DNA from 4 places in the Streptomyces sp. NPDC002092 genome. Region 2 is predicted to be linked to each of the others. Evidence: riboswitches for the same ligand, from Rfam matches in the RefSeq annotation. Region 2 holds a riboswitch; each other region holds the start of a gene.
The links. Region 2 has a riboswitch for cyclic di-AMP ahead of ACWCRD_RS38870 (transglycosylase family protein). Riboswitches for the same ligand answer to the same signal wherever they lie in the genome.
Positions count from the first base shown of each region.

Region 1: it holds a riboswitch for cyclic di-AMP, as region 2 does, so the genes downstream of both, ACWCRD_RS10855 (NlpC/P60 family protein) here and ACWCRD_RS38870 (transglycosylase family protein) in region 2, are expected to answer to the same signal.
Region 3: it holds a riboswitch for cyclic di-AMP, as region 2 does, so the genes downstream of both, ACWCRD_RS25370 (M23 family metallopeptidase) here and ACWCRD_RS38870 (transglycosylase family protein) in region 2, are expected to answer to the same signal.
Region 4: it holds a riboswitch for cyclic di-AMP, as region 2 does, so the genes downstream of both, ACWCRD_RS38055 (C40 family peptidase) here and ACWCRD_RS38870 (transglycosylase family protein) in region 2, are expected to answer to the same signal.

Region 1 covers NZ_JBSFDG010000004.1:167,638-172,907, reverse strand. Annotated here, with positions in the region: gene pcrA (DNA helicase PcrA) at 1-2,043, opposite strand, end outside; cyclic di-AMP (ydaO/yuaA leader) riboswitch at 2,456-2,609, shown strand; gene ACWCRD_RS10855 (NlpC/P60 family protein) at 2,618-3,772, shown strand; gene ACWCRD_RS10850 (tellurite resistance/C4-dicarboxylate transporter family protein) at 3,872-4,846, shown strand; gene ACWCRD_RS10845 (hypothetical protein) at 4,824-5,177, opposite strand.
Region 2 covers NZ_JBSFDG010000023.1:104,949-110,218, reverse strand. Annotated here, with positions in the region: gene ACWCRD_RS38880 (cytochrome P450 family protein) at 1-1,143, opposite strand, end outside; gene ACWCRD_RS38875 (transglycosylase family protein) at 1,362-2,342, shown strand; cyclic di-AMP (ydaO/yuaA leader) riboswitch at 2,538-2,700, shown strand; gene ACWCRD_RS38870 (transglycosylase family protein) at 2,705-3,388, shown strand; gene eno (phosphopyruvate hydratase) at 3,623-4,909, shown strand; gene ACWCRD_RS38860 (FtsB family cell division protein) at 5,025-5,270, shown strand, end outside.
Region 3 covers NZ_JBSFDG010000011.1:92,900-98,169, forward strand. Annotated here, with positions in the region: gene ACWCRD_RS25360 (tyrosine-protein phosphatase) at 1-55, opposite strand, end outside; gene ACWCRD_RS25365 (alpha-galactosidase) at 226-2,295, shown strand; cyclic di-AMP (ydaO/yuaA leader) riboswitch at 2,603-2,770, shown strand; gene ACWCRD_RS25370 (M23 family metallopeptidase) at 2,775-3,674, shown strand; gene ACWCRD_RS25375 (DUF6250 domain-containing protein) at 4,194-4,907, shown strand; gene ACWCRD_RS25380 (SGNH/GDSL hydrolase family protein) at 5,069-5,270, shown strand, end outside.
Region 4 covers NZ_JBSFDG010000022.1:45,215-50,484, reverse strand. Annotated here, with positions in the region: gene ACWCRD_RS38065 (SDR family NAD(P)-dependent oxidoreductase) at 1-530, opposite strand, end outside; partial or broken gene ACWCRD_RS38060 (enolase C-terminal domain-like protein) at 542-1,210, opposite strand; gene ACWCRD_RS38055 (C40 family peptidase) at 1,405-2,805, opposite strand; cyclic di-AMP (ydaO/yuaA leader) riboswitch at 2,862-3,034, opposite strand; gene ACWCRD_RS38050 (DUF5997 family protein) at 3,226-3,630, opposite strand; gene ACWCRD_RS38045 (LysR family substrate-binding domain-containing protein) at 3,689-4,474, shown strand; gene ACWCRD_RS38040 (hypothetical protein) at 4,648-5,270, shown strand, end outside.

The sequences.
Region 1 (5,270 bases), on a different contig from region 2:
CTCCTCCTCCAGTTCCTTGGTCTGGCCGAGGGCGCGCATGTGCGGGAAGACGCCGTCCTCCATGCCGGTCAGGAAGACGACCGGGAACTCAAGGCCCTTGGCGGTGTGCAGGGTCATCAGGGTGATGACTCCGGAGCCGTCCTCGTCCTCGTCGGGGATCTGGTCGGAGTCGGCGACGAGCGCGACGCGTTCCAGGAAGTCGGCGAGTGAGCCGGACTCCTCGCCCTCACCGGACTCCTGCTCGAACTCCAGGGCCACGGCGGCGAGTTCCTGGAGGTTCTCGATGCGGGTCTCGTCCTGCGGGTCGGTGGAGGCCTGCAACTCGGCGAGGTAGCCGGTGCGTTCGAGGATCGCCTCCAGGACGGTCGCCGGGCCCGCGCCGGACTCGACGATCGTCCGGAGGTCCTCCATCAGTGTGTTGAACCGCTTGACGGCGTTGGCCGACCGCGCGGCCATGCCGTATGCCTCGTCGACGCGGCGCAGCGCCTGCGGGAAGCTGATCTTCTCCCGCTGGGCGAGGGCGTCGATCATCGCCTCCGCGCGGTCGCCGATGCCGCGCTTGGGAACGTTGAGGATGCGGCGCAGCGGCACCGAGTCCTCGGGGTTGGCCAGCACCCGCAGGTAGGCCAGGACGTCCCGGACCTCCTTGCGCTCGTAGAACCGGACACCGCCGACGACCTTGTAGGGCAGGCCGACGCGGATGAAGACCTCTTCGAAGACACGGGACTGGGCGTTGGTGCGGTAGAAGACGGCGACGTCTGAGGCCTTCGTCTGGCCGGCGTCCGTGAGACGGTCTATCTCGTCGGCGACGAACTGCGCCTCGTCGTGCTCCGTGTCGGCGACGTAGCCGGTGATGCGGGCGCCCGCGCCCGCGTTCGTCCACAGGTTCTTGGGGCGGCGGGACTCGTTGCGCTCGATGACCGCGTTGGCCGCGGAGAGGATCGTCTGGGTGGAGCGGTAGTTCTGCTCCAGCAGGATCGTCGTCGCGTCCGGGTAGTCCTCCTCGAACTGGAGGATGTTGCGGATCGTCGCACCGCGGAAGGCGTAGATCGACTGGTCGGCGTCGCCCACGACGCACAGTTCGGCGGGCTGGAGGTCGTACTCGTTCGGCGGTACGTCCTCATCGTGTGCCCCGGTGCCGACGAGTTCCCGTACGAGCGCGTACTGGGCGTGGTTGGTGTCCTGGTACTCGTCGACCAGGACATGCCGGAAGCGGCGGCGGTAGTGCTCGGCGACGTCCGGGAAGGCGCGCAGCAGGTTGACCGTCGTCATGATCAGGTCGTCGAAGTCGAGGGCGTTGGCCTCGCGCAGCCGCGACTGGTACATGGCGTAGGCCTGGGCGAGGGTCTTCTCGAAGCCGTCGGCGGCCTGGGCGGCGAAGTCCTCCTCGTCGATCAGCTCGTTCTTCAGGTTCGAGATCTTGGCGCTGAAGGACTTCGGCGGGTAGCGCTTGGGGTCCAGGTCCAGGTCTCGGCAGACCAGGGCCATCAGGCGCTTGCTGTCGGCCGCGTCGTAGATCGAGAAGGAGGAGGTGAAGCCGAGCTTCTTCGACTCCCGGCGCAGGATGCGCACGCACGCGCTGTGGAAGGTCATCACCCACATCGCGTTCGCGCGCGGGCCGACGAGCTGCTCGACGCGCTCCTTCATCTCGCCCGCGGCCTTGTTGGTGAAGGTGATCGCGAGGACCTGGCCCGGATGCACGTTCCGCTCGCCCAGGAGGTAGGCGATGCGGTGGGTGAGCACGCGGGTCTTGCCGGATCCGGCGCCGGCCACGATGAGCAGGGGGCTGCCGGAGTGGACGACGGCCGCTCGCTGGTTCTCGTTCAGCCCGTCCAGGAGCGCGGCCGGGTCGAGCGCCGGGCGGGGAGCGCCGTTGCGGTAGTAGGCCTCCCGGTCCGGTGGCACGTCGAACTTCCCGCCGAACAGATCGTCCGGAACCGGCTCCGGTCCGTGATCGTCCTCGGGCGGCGGCGGAGGTTCCTCCTCGTGCCCCCGGGGGGCCTGGAGGTTCGCCAGGAAGCTGTCGTCAAAGAGGCTGCTCATCGCTCTCCGAGTCTAGGGTGCCCCACTGACAGTCCGCCGCCGCCCTGAGCACATCGCCGGAATCCGCGGGCTCCCCTGGGCCTCCGCGGCCGCAGAATCCCTGGATTCTTCCAGACCTGGCCGCCAGGCGTCCTCTCGCCCTCCAGAACCGCTCCATCACGGAAGGTAACCGAACGGGTGGAGACATGGCTCGAAGCGAGTGGACGCCGCCACTGCGGCAGAAATACCCCCAAGACACCGCACATCCTCCCGGATTGACGACCGCGCGCGAACCCACTGACCGAAGGTCACGAAAATGTATCGGGCATATCGAACATCAACCTTCACAGGGGCCACACGAGTTGGCTACCGTTCCGGCAGGCCGCACGACCCCCACCGGCGAACGTCGCCGGGCCGCGCGGCCTCCGCCGAGTCCGGGGCGCCGCCGCGCATCCGGAGCCGGGGACCCACACCGACCTTGGGGTGAATCGGTCTCCTCCCTTTCGGGGCACGGACCGTAGGGCAACCCTTCCGAACCACCCGCCCGAACCCGACAGCTAACTCGGTAGGCGGAGCATGGAAGGAGTCGCCTCCCTTGGCGTCGCACCGCAAGTCGCGCCCCGCGGGTACGCGCGTAGCAGGCATACGCACCCCCGCCCTCGCCACGGCCGCCCTCACCTCGGTGGCCCTGCTGTCCCAGTCGGCGAACGCCGCCCCCGCCGCCGACGGCAAGCCCAGCCTCGAAGAGGTCGAGAAGAAGGTCGACGACCTCTACCGCCAGGCGGAGTCGGCCACCGAGAAGTACAACGCGGCCAAAGAGAAGACCACGAAGCAGCGCAGGAACGTCGACACCCTCCTCGACGACGTCGCCAAGCGCACGCAGAAGCTCAACGAGGAGCGGGACCGGCTCGGATCCTTCGCCGCGGCCCAGTACCGGACCGGAGCCGCCGCACCCGACACGGCGACTTTCCTGCTGGCGGACTCCCCGCAGGACTACTTCGACCAGACGCAGCTCATGGGGCGGCTGACCTCCCGTCAGAAGAGCGCGGTCGACGAGTACTTCACCGAGCAGTCCGCGACGATGAAGAAGCGTCAGGAGGCCTCCAAGAGCCTCGAGACGCTGACCGCGACACAGAGCGACCTGCAGACCGCCAAGTCCACGGTGCAGAAGAAGCTCTCCGATGCGCGCGAGCTGCTGTCGAAGCTGACCGCCCAGGAGAAGGCGCGGCTCGCGGCGATCCAGAAGCAGCAGGAGGAGGAGGCGGCCCGTAAGGCCGCTGAGCTGGCGAAGCAGCAGGCGGCGGCGGAGAAGGCCAAGGAAGAGGCCGCGGCCCAGGACGGCGGTTCCGCCTCGGGCTCGGGATCCACCTCCGCCGGCGACTCCTCGTACGCCACCAAGGCCGAGAAGGCGCTCGCCTTCGCCCGCGCGCAGATCGGCAAGCCGTACGTCTGGGGCGCCACCGGCCCCGGCTCCTATGACTGCTCCGGCCTCACCCAGGCCGCCTGGAAGGCGGCCGGCGTCTCCCTCCCGCGCACCACCTACGACCAGGTCAACGCCGGCACCACGGTCTCGCTGACCGACGCGCAGCCCGGCGACCTGATCTTCTTCTACGACGACATCAGCCACGTCGGGGTCTACATCGGCAACGGCATGATGATCCACGCCCCGAAGCCCGGCGCGTACGTCCGCGAGGAGTCGATCTACTACGGCGGCGAATCGATCATCCACAGCGTGGTGCGCCCCGCCTGAGGCACCAGGGGGCAGGTCACGCGCGCGTGCGGGGCAGTTTGTGATGCACGCGCGCGTGGCCCGCCCTCAACGCGCCCCGCACTCCTTAGCATCGGCCCCATGTCCGGCCCGACCTTCCTCCGTGCCTGGTGGGCGCAGCGTTCGCCGGCGGCCGGGGCCGCCGTCATGGCGACCGGCAGTGTGTCGCTCGGACTGCATCTGACGGGGTACGAGGTGCTGTCGCGAGTCGTCCTGGGGCTGTCCTGTGTCGCCTGGGCGGTACTTGCGGCGGGCTTCGGCGTCCGGCTGGTGCGGGAACCGGAGAGGTGGCGGGCGGAGGCGGGGACGCCGGGGGCGCTGACCGCCGTCGCGGCGACCACCGTCCTCGGCACCCGGTTCTCCGCCCTCGGACGGCAGACCCTCGCCGAGGCCCTGCTCGCGCTGGCGGCCGTGCTGTGGCCGCTGCTGCTGGTGCAGGTCGCACGGCACTGGCAGCGTCGCATGCCCGGCGCGGTGTTCCTGTGCAGCGTGGCCACGCAAGGGCTCGCTGTGCTCGGCGCCACGCTCGCCGAGGTCGAGGCGACGGCATGGCTCGCGCACGCGGCGCTCGTGCTGTTCTGGTTCGGACTCGTCCTCTACGGCTGTGTGCTCGCCCTCTTCGATCTGCGACAGGTGACGGAAGGGCTGGGCGACCAGTGGGTGGCGGGCGGCGCGCTAGCCATCTCGGCGCTCGCCGGATCGAGGCTCCTCGCGGCGGACAGCGCGCGTCTGTACCTGTGGGACGGCGACGACCGGGGTGTCCTGCGCGCCGTCACCGTGGCGCTGCTCGTGCTCGACCTGGCCTGGTACGCCGTACTGCTCGTCGCCGAAGCGGTCCGGCCGCGGCGCGGCTACGACGTGCGGCGCTGGGCGACCGTTTTCCCGCTGGGGATGACGGCGACGGCCGTGCTGTCCATCGCCGCCGTCCTCGACGCCCCGCGGCTGAAGCGGCCCGGGGAGGTGCTGCTGTGGATCGCGGTGGCGGCGTGGCTGGCCGTTGCCGCGGGGGCCGTCGCCGCGGCCCGCGCCGGCATCAGGTCCACAGCACCGCGATGAAGATGTTCGCCGTGGTGAGCAGGCCCACCAGCCCGAACAGGCTCTTGTCGATCTTCTCGTCGTCCCGCTTCACATAGACCAGGCCGAGGATCACGATCAGCAGGGCCAGCTTGATCCCGATCTTGATGGTGTTGACGTGATGGTCGTCGGCCTGGTTGAGGCCGACCAGGATCGCGCCGGTGACCAGCATCGTCAGCGCGCCGTGCAGCATCGCGGGGACGAAGCGGGCCTCGCCGCGGCCCATCGCCTTCATCTGGGTGAAGAAGCCGCCGAGGAGCGCGGCGATGCCGATGATGTGCAGGCCGACGAAGAGATGGATGAGTACGTCCATGAGGCCGGAGCTTAAACAGAGGCGCACGGGGCTCCGGACACCGCCCCGGCCTCATCGGTGGATCCTGCATATATGCGGCCCATAGCACTCCGC
Region 2 (5,270 bases):
ATCGGGCAGCCGGCGCAGCAGCGTCTCCAGGGCGGTGCGGCCTTCGAGACGGGCCAGGGGGGCGCCCAGACAGTAGTGGATGCCGTGGCCGTATCCGAGGTGCTGGTTGTCCCGGCGGGAGAGATCGAGCGTGTCGGGCTCCGAGAAGCGGGCCGGGTCGCGGTCGGCCGCGGCCAGGACGACCAGGACGGGGTCGCCGGTGGCGATGCGCTGCCCGCCGATGGTCAGCGGCTCGGTGGCGAAGCGCCAGGTGGCGAGTTCCACCGGACCGTCGTAGCGGAGCAGTTCCTCTATACCGGTGTCGAGCAGTGCGCTCTCGCCGCGCTCGATCGACTCCTGGAGCCGCTGCCGCTGCCCGGGACTGCGCAACAGTGCATAGGTCCCGTTGCCGATCAGGTTGATGGTGGTCTCGAAGCCGGCGAAGAGAAGCACGAAGCACATCGCGGCGGCCTCGTTCTCGGTGAGGTGCTCGCCGTGGTCGGAGGCGCGGATGAGGCCCGAGATCAGGTCCTCGCCGAGGTCGCCCCGCTTGCGGTGGATGAGTTCGGCGAGATAGCCGCGGATCTTCTTCACGGAGCGGGCGACGCCGCCGCGCGGGCCTCCGCCGTGCCGGATCATCATCCCCGCCCAGTCGCGGAAGTCGTCCTGGTCCTCGCGCGGCACACCGAGCAGATCGCAGATCGCATAGATGGGGAGGGGGAACGCGAAGTCGTGGATCAGATCGGCCTCGCCGTGCGGCGCGAACCGGTCGATCAGGTCGTCCGTCAACTCCTGCACCCGCGGCGCGAATTCGGCCACCCGCCGGGGGGTGAACGCCTTGGAGACGAGGCGGCGCAGCCGGGTGTGGTCCGGCGGGTCGATATTGAGCAGATGCGTCATGAGATTGGCGCTGCGCTCACCCGGAATACCGGTCCTGCTCTTGCCCTGCGCGTCCTCGGCGTGATGCTCGGGGTTCTTCGAGAGCCGCCCGTCCGCGAGCGCCTGACGTGCGTCGGCATAGCGGGTCACCAGCCAGGCCTCGACCCCGCTGGGAAGTTTCGTCCAGTGGACGGGGGAGTGCTCGCGCAGCCAGGCGTAGGCCGGATACGGGTCACCGGCGAATTCCCAGGTGAAGAGTTCGGGAGCGGTGTTCGGGACGTTCACAGGACGACCGTATCCGGAGCCCGCCGGTGGAGGGGCCGCCGCAGTGAACGGGCCAAAGATGACGCGCGTTCAAGTCTGTGATCTTCACGTGATCTACGCGGCATTAACTTGTGACAAGTGATCGGCACCGGCTACGTTCACGGACCAGCGCGGCGGTATCGAACGCCTGTCGGTGTCATGCGCCGCGCGGTCATTGCTGTCTCGCGAAAGGCCTCCGCATGCTCTCCGGGAACGGTCGACACCGTCGCCCCCGTCAGGCTCCGGCCATCCTCGTCGCGGCCGGAGTGACAGGCTCCGCCATCGCGATCCCGCTCTTCGCCGCGGGCGGCGCCAGCGCTGCCGACGGCACCACGTGGGACAAGGTCGCGCAGTGCGAGACGGGCGGCTCCTGGAGCGAGAACAGCGGCAACGGCTTCTACGGCGGGCTCAAGTTGACCCAGGAGAACTGGGAGAAGTACGGCGGCCTCGACTATGCCCCCAGGGCCGACCTCGCCAGCCGCAACCAGCAGATAGCCGTCGCCGAGAAGCTCCTGGACGACCAGGGCGTCGGCGCCTTCCACACCTGTGGACTGACCTCCGGGCTCACCAAGGACTCGGGCTCGGCCGCCATCGACACCGGCGTGCTGGGCGGTGGTTCCGGTTCGTCCGATTCATCCGGGGCATCCGACTCGACCGGTCTGTCCAACTCCTCGGGCAGCGCTTCCGATGGGTCCTCTTCGTCTGATTCGTCCTCCGGCTCGACCTCCAGCGCCTCCCCTTCGGCCTCCGTGAGTGCGACGGACAACTCCACCGAATCCGGCACATCCGCCTCGCCGTCCACCTCTCCGTCCAAGAAGGCCACGGGCGACCCACAGAGTGCCGACAGCTCGTCGACAGGCAAGGCGAAGGGGGACTACTCGGACAATATCGAGCCCCCGGCGTCCACTTGGACCCTCGTCGACACCGGCACGACCGGCACCGGCCGCCACCGTGGCGCCGGCGCCGATGAGACGGCCGACAAGACCGCCGACAAGACCAAGGCTGACGGCGGCACGCACGACACGTACACCGTCCACGCCGGTGACACCCTCGCCTCCATCGCCGACTCCCTTGGCCTGGACGGCGGGTGGCGTGCGCTCTACGCCGAGAACAAGAACGCCATCGGCACCGACCCGAATCACATCTTCGCCGGTCAGACCCTGAAACTCGGTGCCGAATAGGGCGAAAAACAACGGGAGTTCACGTCACACTTCGCCACCGAATGTCCGGATTGGTGAAAGTGTGGGATGAGTCTCAGAAGCCCTGATCGTCTTTGAAATTCGACGGATCGCGTGTCTACCGTCGTCACCGCTCGTCAACACGAGCCCCGGCTGCCGCAACGCCGAATCCTGCCAGCGGCCGTACGGGAACAGTCGTCGCGTAAAGCGCCGTAGGCAGGAGCGGGGGACCCAAGGTAGGTGCCTGCCCGGGCAGTTGACGGGCGGCTAGGGGTGTAGCCGTGTCTCGTGAGAGCACGGCCGGGCAACTCAACCGGCCCGAACCCGACAGCTCACCTCGCAGGCGTCGGTGAGGGGATCGAACCATGCTGTTTTCCGGTAAGGGCAAGCACCGCCGTCCGTCCAAGGCCACCCGCGCCGCCGCGCTGGCCGGCGTCACCGGTGTCGCCATCGCCGCTCCGCTGATGGCGGCCGGCAACGCCTCCGCCGCCACCGCCTCCGAGTGGGACACGGTCGCCCAGTGCGAGTCCGGCGGCAACTGGGCCATCAACACCGGGAACGGCTACTACGGCGGCCTGCAGTTCTCCGCCTCCACCTGGGCCGCGTACGGCGGCACCGCCTACGCCCCGCAGGCCAACCAGGCCTCCAAGGCGCAGCAGATAGCCGTCGCCGAGAAGGTCCTCGCCGCGCAGGGCAAGGGCGCCTGGCCGGTCTGCGGCACGGGCCTGTCCGGTGCCGCCTACAACGGCAGCGCTCCGTCCACCAACCGCTCCAGCGACTCGCAGGCCGCCTCCCGCTCCGCCGAGCGCCCGGCCGCGAAGACCGAGAGCACGAAGACCCAGAAGAGCACGAAGACCGTCACCACCCCGACCGGCAAGAAGGTCAAGAAGGGCGACGGCGAGTACAAGGTCGTCAAGGGCGACACCCTCAGCTCGATCGCCGAGAAGCACGGCGTCAAGGGCGGCTGGCAGAAGCTGTTCAAGCTGAACAAGGACATCGTCGAGGACGCCAACCTCATCTACCCCGGCCAGCAGCTGCACCTGAAGTGATGCAGGGCTAGGGTCACCCCCGTCCCCCACGGCTCCCCGCTCCGGTGCGTGTTCCCCCGTACGCACCGGAGCGGGGTTCTTTTTTGCACCCCCTCTTTGTTCCGTTCGGAAACAATTTACTCTCGGTTCTGCCCAAGAGGTGGTCGGCAGCGTGGCCGATCGGCCTCAGGCGGTTAGGCTCATCCCGCAGAGCCACCGCGCTACTGCCGTAGCCGTGTCACATCCAAGAAGGAGATGCTCGTGCCGTCCATCGACGTCGTCGTAGCCCGGGAAATCCTGGACTCCCGAGGCAACCCCACGGTCGAGGTCGAGGTCGGCCTCGACGACGGCAGCACGGGTCGTGCCGCCGTTCCGTCCGGCGCCTCCACGGGCGCCTTCGAGGCCATCGAGCTCCGCGACGGTGACCCCAACCGCTACCAGGGCAAGGGTGTCGAGAAGGCCGTCCTCGCCGTCATCGAGCAGATCGGCCCGGAGCTGGTCGGCTACGACGCCACCGAGCAGCGCCTGATCGACCAGGCCATGTTCGACCTGGACGCCACCGACAACAAGGGCTCCCTCGGCGCCAACGCCATCCTCGGCGTCTCCCTCGCCGTCGCGCACGCCGCCTCCGAGGCCAGCGACCTCCCGCTCTTCCGCTACCTGGGCGGCCCGAACGCGCACCTGCTGCCGGTGCCGATGATGAACATCCTGAACGGCGGCTCGCACGCCGACTCCAACGTGGACATCCAGGAGTTCATGATCGCCCCGATCGGCGCGGAGTCCTTCTCCGAGGCCCTGCGCTGGGGCGCCGAGGTCTACCACACCCTCAAGAAGGTGCTGAAGACCAAGGGCCTGTCCACCGGCCTCGGCGACGAGGGCGGCTTCGCCCCGAACCTGGAGTCCAACCGCGCCGCGCTCGACCTCATCATCGAGGCCATCAAGCAGGCCGGCTACGTCCCCGGCGAGCAGATCGCGCTCGCGCTCGACGTCGCCGCGTCCGAGTTCTACAAGGACGGCACGTACGAGTTCGAGGGCAAGTCCCGCTCGGCCGCCGAGATGACCGAGTACTACGAGGAGCTCGTGGCGGCCTACCCGCTCGTCTCCATCGAGGACCCGCTGTTCGAGGACGACTGGGCCGGCTGGAAGGTCATCACCGACAAGCTGGGCGACAAGGTCCAGATCGTCGGCGACGACCTGTTCGTCACCAACCCGGAGCGCCTGGCCCGCGGCATCGAGGAGGGCACCGCCAACGCCCTGCTCGTCAAGGTGAACCAGATCGGCTCGCTGACCGAGACCCTGGACGCCGTCGAGATGGCCCAGCGCAACGGCTTCAAGTGCATGATGTCCCACCGCTCCGGCGAGACCGAGGACGTCACCATCGCCGACCTCGCCGTCGCGGTGAACTGCGGCCAGATCAAGACCGGCGCCCCGGCCCGCTCGGACCGCGTCGCCAAGTACAACCAGCTGCTGCGCATCGAGGAGATCCTCGACGACGCGGCGGAGTACGCGGGCCGCAGCGCGTTCCCGCGCTTCAAGGGCTGACCAGCTCCAGGGGCTGACCCTTACGGGGTCAAGCCTTAGCCAGTCGTACGTACGTCCCCGTACCGGTCCCGTACCGTGTGCGGGGACGTACGCACGTGTGACGGGAGGCGGGGACATGGCCGTGAAGGACCGGGACCGGTTCTCCACCGCGACCAGGATCAGGCTGCTCGGCGAGCAGACGGCGGCCCGGGTCTACCGCTCCCAGACCAAGCGGCAGGCCCGCCGGTCGCGGCTGACCGGCCGGGCGGCGCTGCTCGCCCTGGTGCTGTGCTCGATGGTGGTGGCGCTGGCGTACCCCATAAGGCAGTACGTCTCCCAGCGCTCCCAGATCGCCGATCTCCAGCGGCAGAGGGAGCAGGCC
Region 3 (5,270 bases), on a different contig from region 2:
GGAAGTTGCGGACTCCGGCCAGCTCGGGTTCGGTCGACGGGATCTGCTGCGTCACGGGGGCTCCTCCCAGTCCGCCCGACCGGCGCGGCTCGTCGTCGGGCGCTCTCCCGACGATACGACATGGATTCCTGAGGCAATGAGTTGTCCACAGGCGTTGCGACCAGGCCTCACGTGCCTTGATGATGTTGCCGATTGGTCGCACCTGTTCGAATGTGTGAGGGCTTGATGCTGGAGATCGCAGACAACGGCCGTACATGGCTCCTCTCGGGGCCGGCCAGCAGTTACGCCGTCCACCTCACCGAGGACGACGAACTGCTGCACCTGCACTGGGGCCCCCGGATCGCGCTCGCCGACGCCGAGGCGCTCGCCGTCCGCCCGCTGCCCGACTACCGGCCCTTCGAGTCCCCGCTCGACGGGCGCGAGGAGTACCCGGTCGAGGGCGGCCCCCGGTTCGTCCGGCCCGCCCTGTCCGTGCGCGGCGACGAACGGCGCGGCACCGAGTGGCGCTTCGAGCAGTACGAGACGGAGGGCGATCACCTCCGGCTGGGCTTCCGGGACGGTGGGCTCGCGATCACGCTGCACTACCGGATGCGGCACGACGTCGTGGAACGCTGGGTGACCCTCGACAACGAGGGGCCCGCCCTGGAACTGCTGCGGGCCGACTCCGCGACCTGGACGCTGCCCGATCGCCAGGAGTGGCGGCTGTCCCAACTGCACGGCCGCTGGGCCGCCGAGTCCCGGCTGACCGCCTCGCCTCTCACCTACGGTGAGAAGATCATCGGCAGCCGCCGCGGCCACACCGGACACCAGCACCTGCCCTGGGTCGCCCTCGACACCGACGCCACCGAGGAACACGGCGAGGTCTACGGCTGCGCTCTGGGCTGGTCGGGTTCCTGGCGGATCGCGGTGGCGCAACTCCCGGACGCGCGCGTGCAGATCACCGGCGGCCCCGGCTACGACGACTCCGGGCTGCTGCGCCTGGAACCGGGGGAGTCGTACACCACCCCTGTCTTCGCCGGTCTCTGGAGCGACGGCGGCTTCGGCGGCGCGAGCCGCGCCTGGCACGCCTATCAGCGCGCATACGTCATCCCGGACGCCGACCAGGACCGGCCGGTGCTGTTCAACTCCTGGGAGGCCACCGAGTTCGACATCTCCGAGGAGCAGCAGGGCGCCCTCGCGCGGCGGGCCGCGGCGATCGGCGTCGAGCTGTTCGTGGTCGACGACGGCTGGTTCGGCAAGCGCACCAGCGACCGCGCCGGACTCGGCGACTGGACGGTCAACCGGGACCGCTTCCCGAACGGCCTCAAACCCCTCGCGGACTACGTGCACGCCCTCGGCATGCAGTTCGGCATCTGGGTCGAGCCCGAGATGGTCAACCCGGACAGCGACCTCTACCGTGCCCACCCCGACTGGGTGCAGTTCCAACCGGGACGAAAGCGGACGGAGTTCCGCAACCAGCTCGTATTGAACCTGGCCCGGGAAGACGTCCAGGAATACCTCTGGGAGCAGCTCGACGCACTCCTCTCCAGCGCCCCGGTCGACTATGTGAAGTGGGACTTCAACCGCTGCTTCACCGACGCGGGCTGGCCCGGGGAGCCCTACCCGCAGCGCCTCTGGGTCGATCATGTCCGTGCTCTGTACGCCCTGCTGGACCGGCTGCGGGCGGCCCACCCGAATGTCGCCTTCGAGTCCTGCTCGGGCGGCGGCGGCCGCATCGACCTCGGGATCATGAGCCGTACGGACCAGGTGTGGACCTCCGATAACACCGACCCGCTCGACCGGCTCGCCATCCAGCACGGCTTCAGCCAGATCCATCCAGCGCGGGTGATGGCCGCCTGGGTCACCGACAGCCCGAACACCCAGCTCAACGGCCGGGTCAGCTCGCTGCGCTTCCGGTTCGTGAGCTCCATGGCCGGCGTGCTCGGGGTCGGCGGCGACCTCACCCGGTGGACCGAGGAGGAGCTCGCCGAGGCCGGTGAATGGGTGGCCCTCTACAAGGAGATCCGGCCGCTGGTGCAGCACGGCGACCTCTACCGGCTGCGGCCGCCGCGGGGTGGGCTGAGTGCGGTGCAGTACGTGCGCGGGGACGAGGCGGTCGTCCTGGCCTGGCTCCAGGCGCAGAGCCATGGCGAGCCCGTACCGGCGCTGCGACTGCGGGGCCTCGACTCGACAGCCTCGTATGAATGCCCTGAAACAGGCGAAATCCACAGTGGTGCCGTATTGCTGCATCACGGACTGCGTACCGGATTGCGCGGTGACCTCGACGCGGCAGTTTTCCGTCTGCGGCGCATCTGAGCCTTCTGTCCGGATTGGCGCTTCTTCTGCCTCTTCATTCCAACTCGCTCCCGAATAGGGGATCCTGGAGCAGGGGCACGTGAGGAGCGTCATATCCGTGACGGTGCGTGGCGCGTCATGTCCACGTAATTCAGGTGCTTTACAAGGACGTTTGACGGAGACGATCACCCGGGAATTCACGCAGGGTCACCGGGTTTTCTCTCAAGGGATCAATAGAAATGCATTCTCGGGGAACCGGCACTTGTTCCTTTGCGTCCTGGTCGCTTACGTTCGCCACCAATCCGGACGGACGCCCAATCCTGCCGCCGCCCGGTGCCCGCAGAACTCACCCGTGAACGGCAGGAGCGGGGGACCCACAGGTACAACTGCCTGTTCCGGTCTCCGGAACGGCTAGGGGTAAAGCCGCGTCGCATGCGCGGCCGGGCATCTCCAGCCCGAACCCGACAGCTCACCTCGCAGGCGCCGGAGAGGAATTCGTCATGCCCGCGAAGGGTAAGCACCGCCGTCCGAAGCCCCAGCGCTTCACTCGCTCCATCGCCGTCGCCGGAACCGGTGGCGCCGCACTCGCTCTCCCGCTCATCGGGGCCACCGGCGCCCATGCCGCCACCACTCAGTCCGCTTCCCAGACGGTTTCGAATAAGGCCGTCCAGTCCCTTCCGGTCGCCGAGAAGAAGGCGGCCCACAAGAGCGTCGCCGGCAATGCGGGCGTGCGGACCTATTCGGTGCGGACCGGCGACTACCTCTCGAAGATCGCCGACGAGCAGCATGTCGCCGGCGGCTGGCACAGGCTCTACTCGGACAACCGCCGGGCCGTCGGCGACGACCCGTCGCTGATCCACCCGGGCCTGAAGCTGACGATCGGCCGGAAGGCCGCGAAGGACACCACCGCGTCGTCGCCCTCGTCCGCCTCGAAGACGTCCTCGTCGGCGGCCAAGGCGACTGCCACCAAGGCCTCCGAGTCCGCCCCGACCGGCTTCACCCTCCCGGTGATCGGCGGCACCATCGGCACCGGGTACCACGTGGCCGGCAGCATGTGGTCCAGCGGTTACCACACCGGCGTCGACTTCGTCGTCCCGACCGGCACCTCCATCAAGTCAGTCGGCGCGGGCACCGTCGTCTCCGCGGGCTGGGGCGGCGCCTACGGCAACCAGGTCGTCGTCAGGCTCGCCGACGGCTACTACGCCCAGTACGGCCATATGTCCCAGATCTCCGTCTCCGCCGGCCAGACCGTGGCCGAGGGCCAGCAGCTCGGCCTCTCCGGCGCGACCGGCAATGTGACCGGCCCGCACCTGCACTTCGAGATCCGCACCACGCCCGACTACGGCTCCGACGTGGACCCGGTCGCCTACCTCCGCTCGAAGGGCGTCGGCGTCGGCTGACCCCCTCGGAACCACCTGCCTGACACGCCGCCGAAGGCCGGACCCCGATCCCCGGGTCCGGCCTTCGGTGTGTCCGGCTGTGTGCACGTTCGCCGTGTTGCGTTCTTGTGGCGGGGACTGCATGGGTGTCGACAGTCGGGGGAGGGGCGGGGCACAGTGATCTCCGGAGCGATGAAAGCGCTTTCCCCACCCTTGCCTTCCGAGGCCTACGGAGGTTCCCGTGCCCGGCGTCGATCGACGCACCGTCAGGCCGATGTGATCTCGTGAACCTGTGCACCAACGACAGCGCGTACGGCTCTGCCGATTCAACGGAGCTCACGCCGACGACATTGCCGCCGTGGTCGGTGAACTGGTCGGCTTGCGCACCGATTTCGTCGACACCACTGACTGACTGTCCGCGGCGGACAGGGACTTCGACGGCACCCTCCACCCCAGTGTCCAGGGCCCCCGCAAAGTGGCCGGCCACCTGCTCACCCTTCTCGGACCCACCCCTCACCCCACACCAAGGAGCCGCCTCCCGTGACGAGCACCCGTAGAGCATTCGGAGCGCTGGCCGCCGGCGCCGCCCTGGCCGCCCTCGCCCCCGCAACCGCCGCCAGTGCCTCGCCCCGCGGCCGCCTCATGGCCTGCGACGACTTCCGCCACGGCCTCGGCAAGTGGGTCGTCGAACTGGAGCAGGGCGGCACCGTCACCGCCTCCCGAGGGGTGCTGGATGTCGACGTACCCGCCGGGGCCACGGTCTGGTTCAGACAGCGACTCGAAGGGTCGTACGTCATCGAGTACACGGCGACGCCCGTCTCGGAAGGCGGCGCGAACGACCGCGTGTCCGACCTCAACAACTTCTGGAACGCCACCGACGTCCGCTCTCCGGACGACCTCTTCGCCACCCACCGCGGCGGGGCACTGGCCGAGTACGACCACCTCAAGACGTATTACGTGGGCTACGGCGCCAACACGAACACCACGACCCGGCTGCGCCGTTATGTCGGGGAACCCGGTGTCCGTCCGCTGATCTACGACTACACGGAGCCGCTCCTGGTCGCGAACGAACCCAACCGCGTCCGTATCGTCTCCGACGGCTCGACGGTCCGCTGGTGGAACAACGGGCGGCTCGTCTTCGACTACATGGACCAGCAGCCGTACACAAGGGGGCACTTCGCCTTCCGGACCACATGGAGCCATTTCCGGATCGCCGACTTCAGGGTCCGGCGGCTCGCCCCACAATATCGCTGACGCCTCAACATCCCTGGTCGGAGGGTTATTCCAGGCTTGGCGAACACTTTAGAAGTGGCTTATCTCACCGCGCGTCAACCCCTTCCTACGGTCGCGTAGGTCACATTCGAAGGTGAATCATGGTCGATGTGGCAGACGATTCGAAGAGTGACAGCAGATCAGTGATCGGGTCGTACGTTGCGGTGGGGGACAGCTTCACCGAGGGCGTCGGCGACCCCGGCCCCGACGGGGCGTTCGTCGGCTGGGCCGACCGGTTCGCGGTACTTCTCGCGGACCGGCGACCCGAGGGCGACTTCAGGTACACGAACCTCGCCGTGCGCGGCAAACTGCTCGACCAGATCGTGGAGGACCAGGTACCGCAGG
Region 4 (5,270 bases), on a different contig from region 2:
GTCTCGATATAGCCGGGGTGGACGGTGTTCACGCGGATGCCCCGCGGCCCCAGCTCCATGGCGGCGATCTTCGACACCCCGCGCAGCGCCCACTTGCTGGCCGTGTACGCCACCGGGTAGTAGCCGGTGAGCGCGGCCGACGAGCCGACGTTGACGATCGAAGAGCCGGGCGGCATCAGCGGGGCCAGATGCTGGATGCCGAGCAGCGGTCCGGTCGTGTTCACCGCCTGGACCTGCGCGAAGTCCTCGGGACGCACCTCGCCCAGCCGCTCACGCCGGATGACGCCCGCGTTGTTGACCAGTCCGTGGATCTCGCCGTACGACACCTTCAACTCGGCGGCCAGCGCCGCCCAGTCGCTCTCGCTGCTGACATCCAGGCGGCGCACGTCGCCCTCGGGCCGCACGTCGGTGGCGACCACCCGGGCGCCGGCCCGGGTCAGCGCCTCCGCCTCGGCGGCACCCTGGCCCCGGGCGGCCCCGGTGACGACCACGACCTTCCCGGCCAGTCGCTGTGTGTTCTCGTTGCTCACGCGGTCATCCTTCACCACCGAGGCAGCCTGAGCTGGTACTCCGGGTGGATCCGCCGCATGTAGCCGGTGTCGTCGCGGCTGCGCATCCCCGACTCCACGTACAGCCGGTGCAGCCGGTCGAGGGCGTCGTGCTCCAGCTCCACGCCCAGGCCCGGTCCGCTCGGGACCGCCACCTCGCCGTCACGGAACTCCAGCACCCCGGGGACGATCACGTCGTCGGCCGAGTTCCACGGGTAGTGCGTGTCGCAGAAGTGGTCGAGGCTGGGGATGGCCGCCGCCACATGGGTCATGGCGGCGAGGCTGATGCCCAGGTGCGAGTTGGAGTGCATGGACAGGGCCGGCCCGAACGCCTCGCAGACGGCGGCCAGTTCACGGGTGCGGCGCAGTCCGCCCCCGTAGTGGTGGTCGGTGAGGAGCACTTGAATGGCGTTCTGGTCGATCGCGGGCTTCAGATGCTCACCGTCCAGTTCGCGTGCGTACTTCGAGGTCTCCACCGTCCAGGCCGTGTTGGGGTCCAGCCGCAGCGGCTGCCCGGGGAAGGCCTCCGCCAGCGCCCTGATCGCGGCGATCTCCTCCTCCGGCGGGAAGACGCCGCCCTTGAGCTTGAACGACCGGAAGCCGTACCGCTGTTGCATCAGTCGGGCCTGCTCGACGATCCCGTCGGGATCCAGTGCCGCACCCCTGGGACAGCTCAAGCTATGAATCGTTTCATCGGCATGTCAAGACATGGCTGAAACATTTCACCGAGCCCGTGCATGCGTCACCGGGTGCGGCGGGATGCCTGTGGCGAACAAGAAGGAGGCCGCCGACTTCCGTCGGCGGCCTCGTAGTTCATCGAGCTGCTGGTGTCACGCCTCTGCCGGCGTTCCTGATCTCATGCGGGACGTACGGCGATACGGACCGCGGCTTCGCCCGCGTAGTGGACCGAGTCCTCGCGGATGACCGCGCCCGGGCCAGGCGCGTGAATCATCAAGCCGTTGCCGGTGCAGAGGCCGACATGGCTGAAGTTGTCGTTGAAGAAGATCAGGTCTCCGGGGCGGCTCTCGGACAGGGGAATCACCGTGCCGGCGCCCGCCTGCTCGTACGTGGTGCGTGGCAGGGTGACCCCGGCGGCCCGCCAGGCGGCCTGGGTGAGCCCGGCGTTGTCGTACGACTCCGGCCCGACCGCACCCCACAGGCACGGCCTGCCGATCTGTGCACGGGCGAAGTCGATCGCCCTGTCGGCCTTGGTGGCGGCGGGCGTAACGGTGGCGGGCACACCCGTGTCGAGGACGGACGGCTGCACGGTCCAACCCCCCGCCTGGGGTATGCGGGTGTCGAGCACGGGCGGCCGGGTGCGCCATTCCTCCACGGCGGGTACGCCGGTGTCCGGCACGGAAGGCTGCGTATGCCACTCCTGCCTCGCGAGTGCACCCGTGTCGAGCACGGAAGGCTGCATGAGCCGCTGCTCGACCGCGGGTATGCCGGTGTCCAGGACGGACGGCTGCATGAGCTGTCCCCCGGCCGGGGGCAGGCCCGTGTCGAGGACCGTCGGCTGCTGCAGCCGCCACGCTTCCTCCGCCGCCGGGCGGGTCTGTTGCGCCTGGTCCTGCCAGGGCAGCTGGGCCGGCACGGCCTCAACGGCCGGGCGGGGTGCGGAGGTCTGCCGGGCGGTGTACCGGTACAGCAGCTCGCTGGCCGCCGCGATCTTGCGCTGGTTCTGCTCCTTGGACCTGCGCAGGGAGGTCTGCCTGGACTCGGGGGCCGCCGCGGGCAGCGCGGGGGCGGCCTCCTGGCGGGGCCGCGGGACGGCGGGGAGCGCGGTCGTGGGGCCGGCGGTCAGCTCGGCGACCGGACGGCGGGACTCGGCGGAGGGCAGCTCGGCCACGGGCCGGGCAGCTGCCGACGGCTCCAGGGCGGTGCGGCGGCTGTCCGCCGGGCGCCGGGGCTCGGCCTGGCGGGCCGGCATGCGGTCGGCCGGGAGCGCCGCGGGAACCGTCGGGCCCAGCGAGGCGCGCGCTCCGTCGAACCACCGCCGGGCCACCGAGTCGAGTGCCGGATCCGAGCGGCCGCGCTCGCGGGGCGGGGCGGCGGGCGGCCGCGCTCCCAGCAGCTGGGCCCGGGTGAAGTTGTAGTTGCCGGTGTCGGACTCGGCCTGGTCGTAGAGGCTGCTCACCCGTTGCCGGACGGCTTCGCGGCTGGGGCCCTCGTCACCGGTCGTCGGTGCGGCGTCGGCGGTCTGCGAGAACAGGGCCACCGAGGTGAGGGCGGCGGTCGCGAGAGCGGAGCTGCGCATGCCGGGAAGGCCGAAGCCTCCGGTGCGCGATGGTCGATCCGGCGCCATGGGAGCCGTACTCCTTCCGTACTCCGCCTACCGAGTTAGCTGTCGGGTTCGGGCGGTCGGTTCCGGAAGGCATGCCCTACGGCCCTTGCCCTGGTGGGCAGTTGGCCGATTCACCCCGTCGTTCGGTTGGGTCCCCGGTTCCGGCCGCCACGGGGCGCACCGGATTCGGCGGAGGCCGCGCGTCCCGGCGGGGTTCGCCGGAGGAACTCGTGCGGCCTGAAGCCACGCTAGCCAACTTGTGCGGCTCGTGTGAAGGTTGACGGGCGGAATGTCCGATACGCTTCTGTGACCTTCGTCGTGACGCGCCGTCAGATCCGTGTGTTGTGCACACAGTGGATCCGGACGGCGACCGTCCGTCGCCAACGGGCCGCGTCAGGCGCGCGGGCCCTCGCTGCGAGCTTCACGCTCGGCGTTGCGCTTCTTGATGCGCGCAGTCTCCTTGCGGACCTCGGCCTGGGTGGCGCGCTCCTTCTGCAGCCACTCGGGCTGTTCCTGCTTCAGGGCCTCGATCTGCTCGGTGGTGAGCGCCTCGGTGATCCCGCCGCGGGCCAGGCCCGCGATGGAGACGCCGAGCTTCGCCGCGACCACCGGACGGGGGTGCGGGCCATTGGCTCGCAGCTCGCGCAGCCACTCGGGCGGCTCGGCCTGGAGCCGGTCGAGCTCGGCTCGTGAGACGGCGCCCTCCTGGAACTCGGCGGGGGTGGCCTCGAGGTACACACCCAGCTTCTTCGCCGCGGTCGCGGCCTTCATCGTCTGGGTGCTCTGGTGCGACTTCATGCCGTCCAGGGTATCGAGCATGTTCGAGCCCTGAGACCACGGCCGGTAGCCTGGCCTGGTGACAGGCTCGGAAGAATCCCAGGCGTTCCGGCTTGCGTACGTCCCGGGAGTGACGCCCGCCAAGTGGGTGCGGATCTGGAACGAGCGCCTGCCCGACATCCCGCTCAACCTCCTCGCCGTACCGGCCGCCGAGGCAGCCGACGTGCTGCGCGACGGCCGGGCCGACGTGGGACTCGTACGGCTGCCGGTCGACCGTACGTTCTTCAGCGCGATCCCCCTCTACGCCGAGACCACGGTCGTCGTCGTCCCCAAGGACCATGTGATCACGGCGGCGGACGAGGTGACCGTCGAGGACCTCGCGGACGAGGTCCTCTTCCACCCCCTCGACGACGTCTTCGACTGGGACCGGCCGCCGGGCGAGCCCGCCTTCGAGCGCCCCGCCACCACCGAGGACGCCGTGGAACTCGTCGCGGCGGGCGTCGGCCTCCTGGTCGTCCCCCAGTCCCTGGCCCGTCTGTACCACCGCAAGGACCTCACATACCGGCCACTCGTGGACGCCCCCGAGTCGGGCGTCGCCCTGGTGTGGCCCGAGGAGGCGACCACGGACCTGGTCGAGGACTTCATCGGAATCGTCCGTGGTCGCACGGTCAACAGCTCCCGCGGACGCAAGGCGGCGACACCGGAAACCAAGGCCAAGGCGGGCGACACGACCGGCGCCCGGCGCAAGCCGGCGGCGGCGAAGACGACCGGAAAGACGACCGGGAAGTCGGCGGGACGCAACCCGAGGGCCGGTTCCGACGTCTCCAAGGGCGCCAAGCGAAGGAAACCCCGCCGCCGGGCATAGCCCCCCTAGGGGCGGCCTCGCCCCGTTACGACCCTCCGGCGGGGCGATGAACGGGAGGCGGGGGAGTTTTGCTACGCAAGGGGGTGCGGTGCGCGGGCGGTGCCGCGGATTGGCTGCGAGCCCACGGACTGTGGGGCGATCCGGCCGACCGTGAGTACCGGCCGCCGCGCGGCGTGCCGTGGCGGGTGGCCGCGTTCGTCGTGCGCACGCTGCGGGGCGAGTGGCAGGGCATCGTCGTCGATCCGGTACGGCAACTCAGACGCCGTGGGCTGCCCGCACTGTTCCTGGCATTCCTGGCCGCCTTCGGTGTCATCTTCTTCCATGCGCTGGCACAGCGGCCGACAGGCGCGGTGGTGGTGCGGCTGCTCGGCGGTGTCAAGGGCGACCTGCCGTTGTGGCTGGCCCTGCTGCGCACGCCGGTGTCGCTGTACGTCCCGGCCCTGGATCTGCCCGTGTGGGGAGGGATCACATCGTTGTCCCTCGCCTTCGCGCTGGCCGAACTCATCCTCGGCCGGGCCAGGACACTCGTCGTCTCGTACGCGACCACACTCGCGGGCACCCTCATGGTGCGCGCGATGCTCGCGATCGGTCCGGGCTGGGGCGGGCTGGGTCTGCCGCCTGAGGTCGGGCAGGTGCTGGACACCGGTCCGTCCGCCGCCGTCGTGGGTCTCTTCACCTACGTCGCCGTCGTACAGCGTGCTCCCATCGTGTTCGCCCTCACGGGCGGGTCGATGGTGTGGGAGTCGATTGCCATACCCAATCTGGCCGGCCGCGAGCACCTGATAGCGGTCGGCAC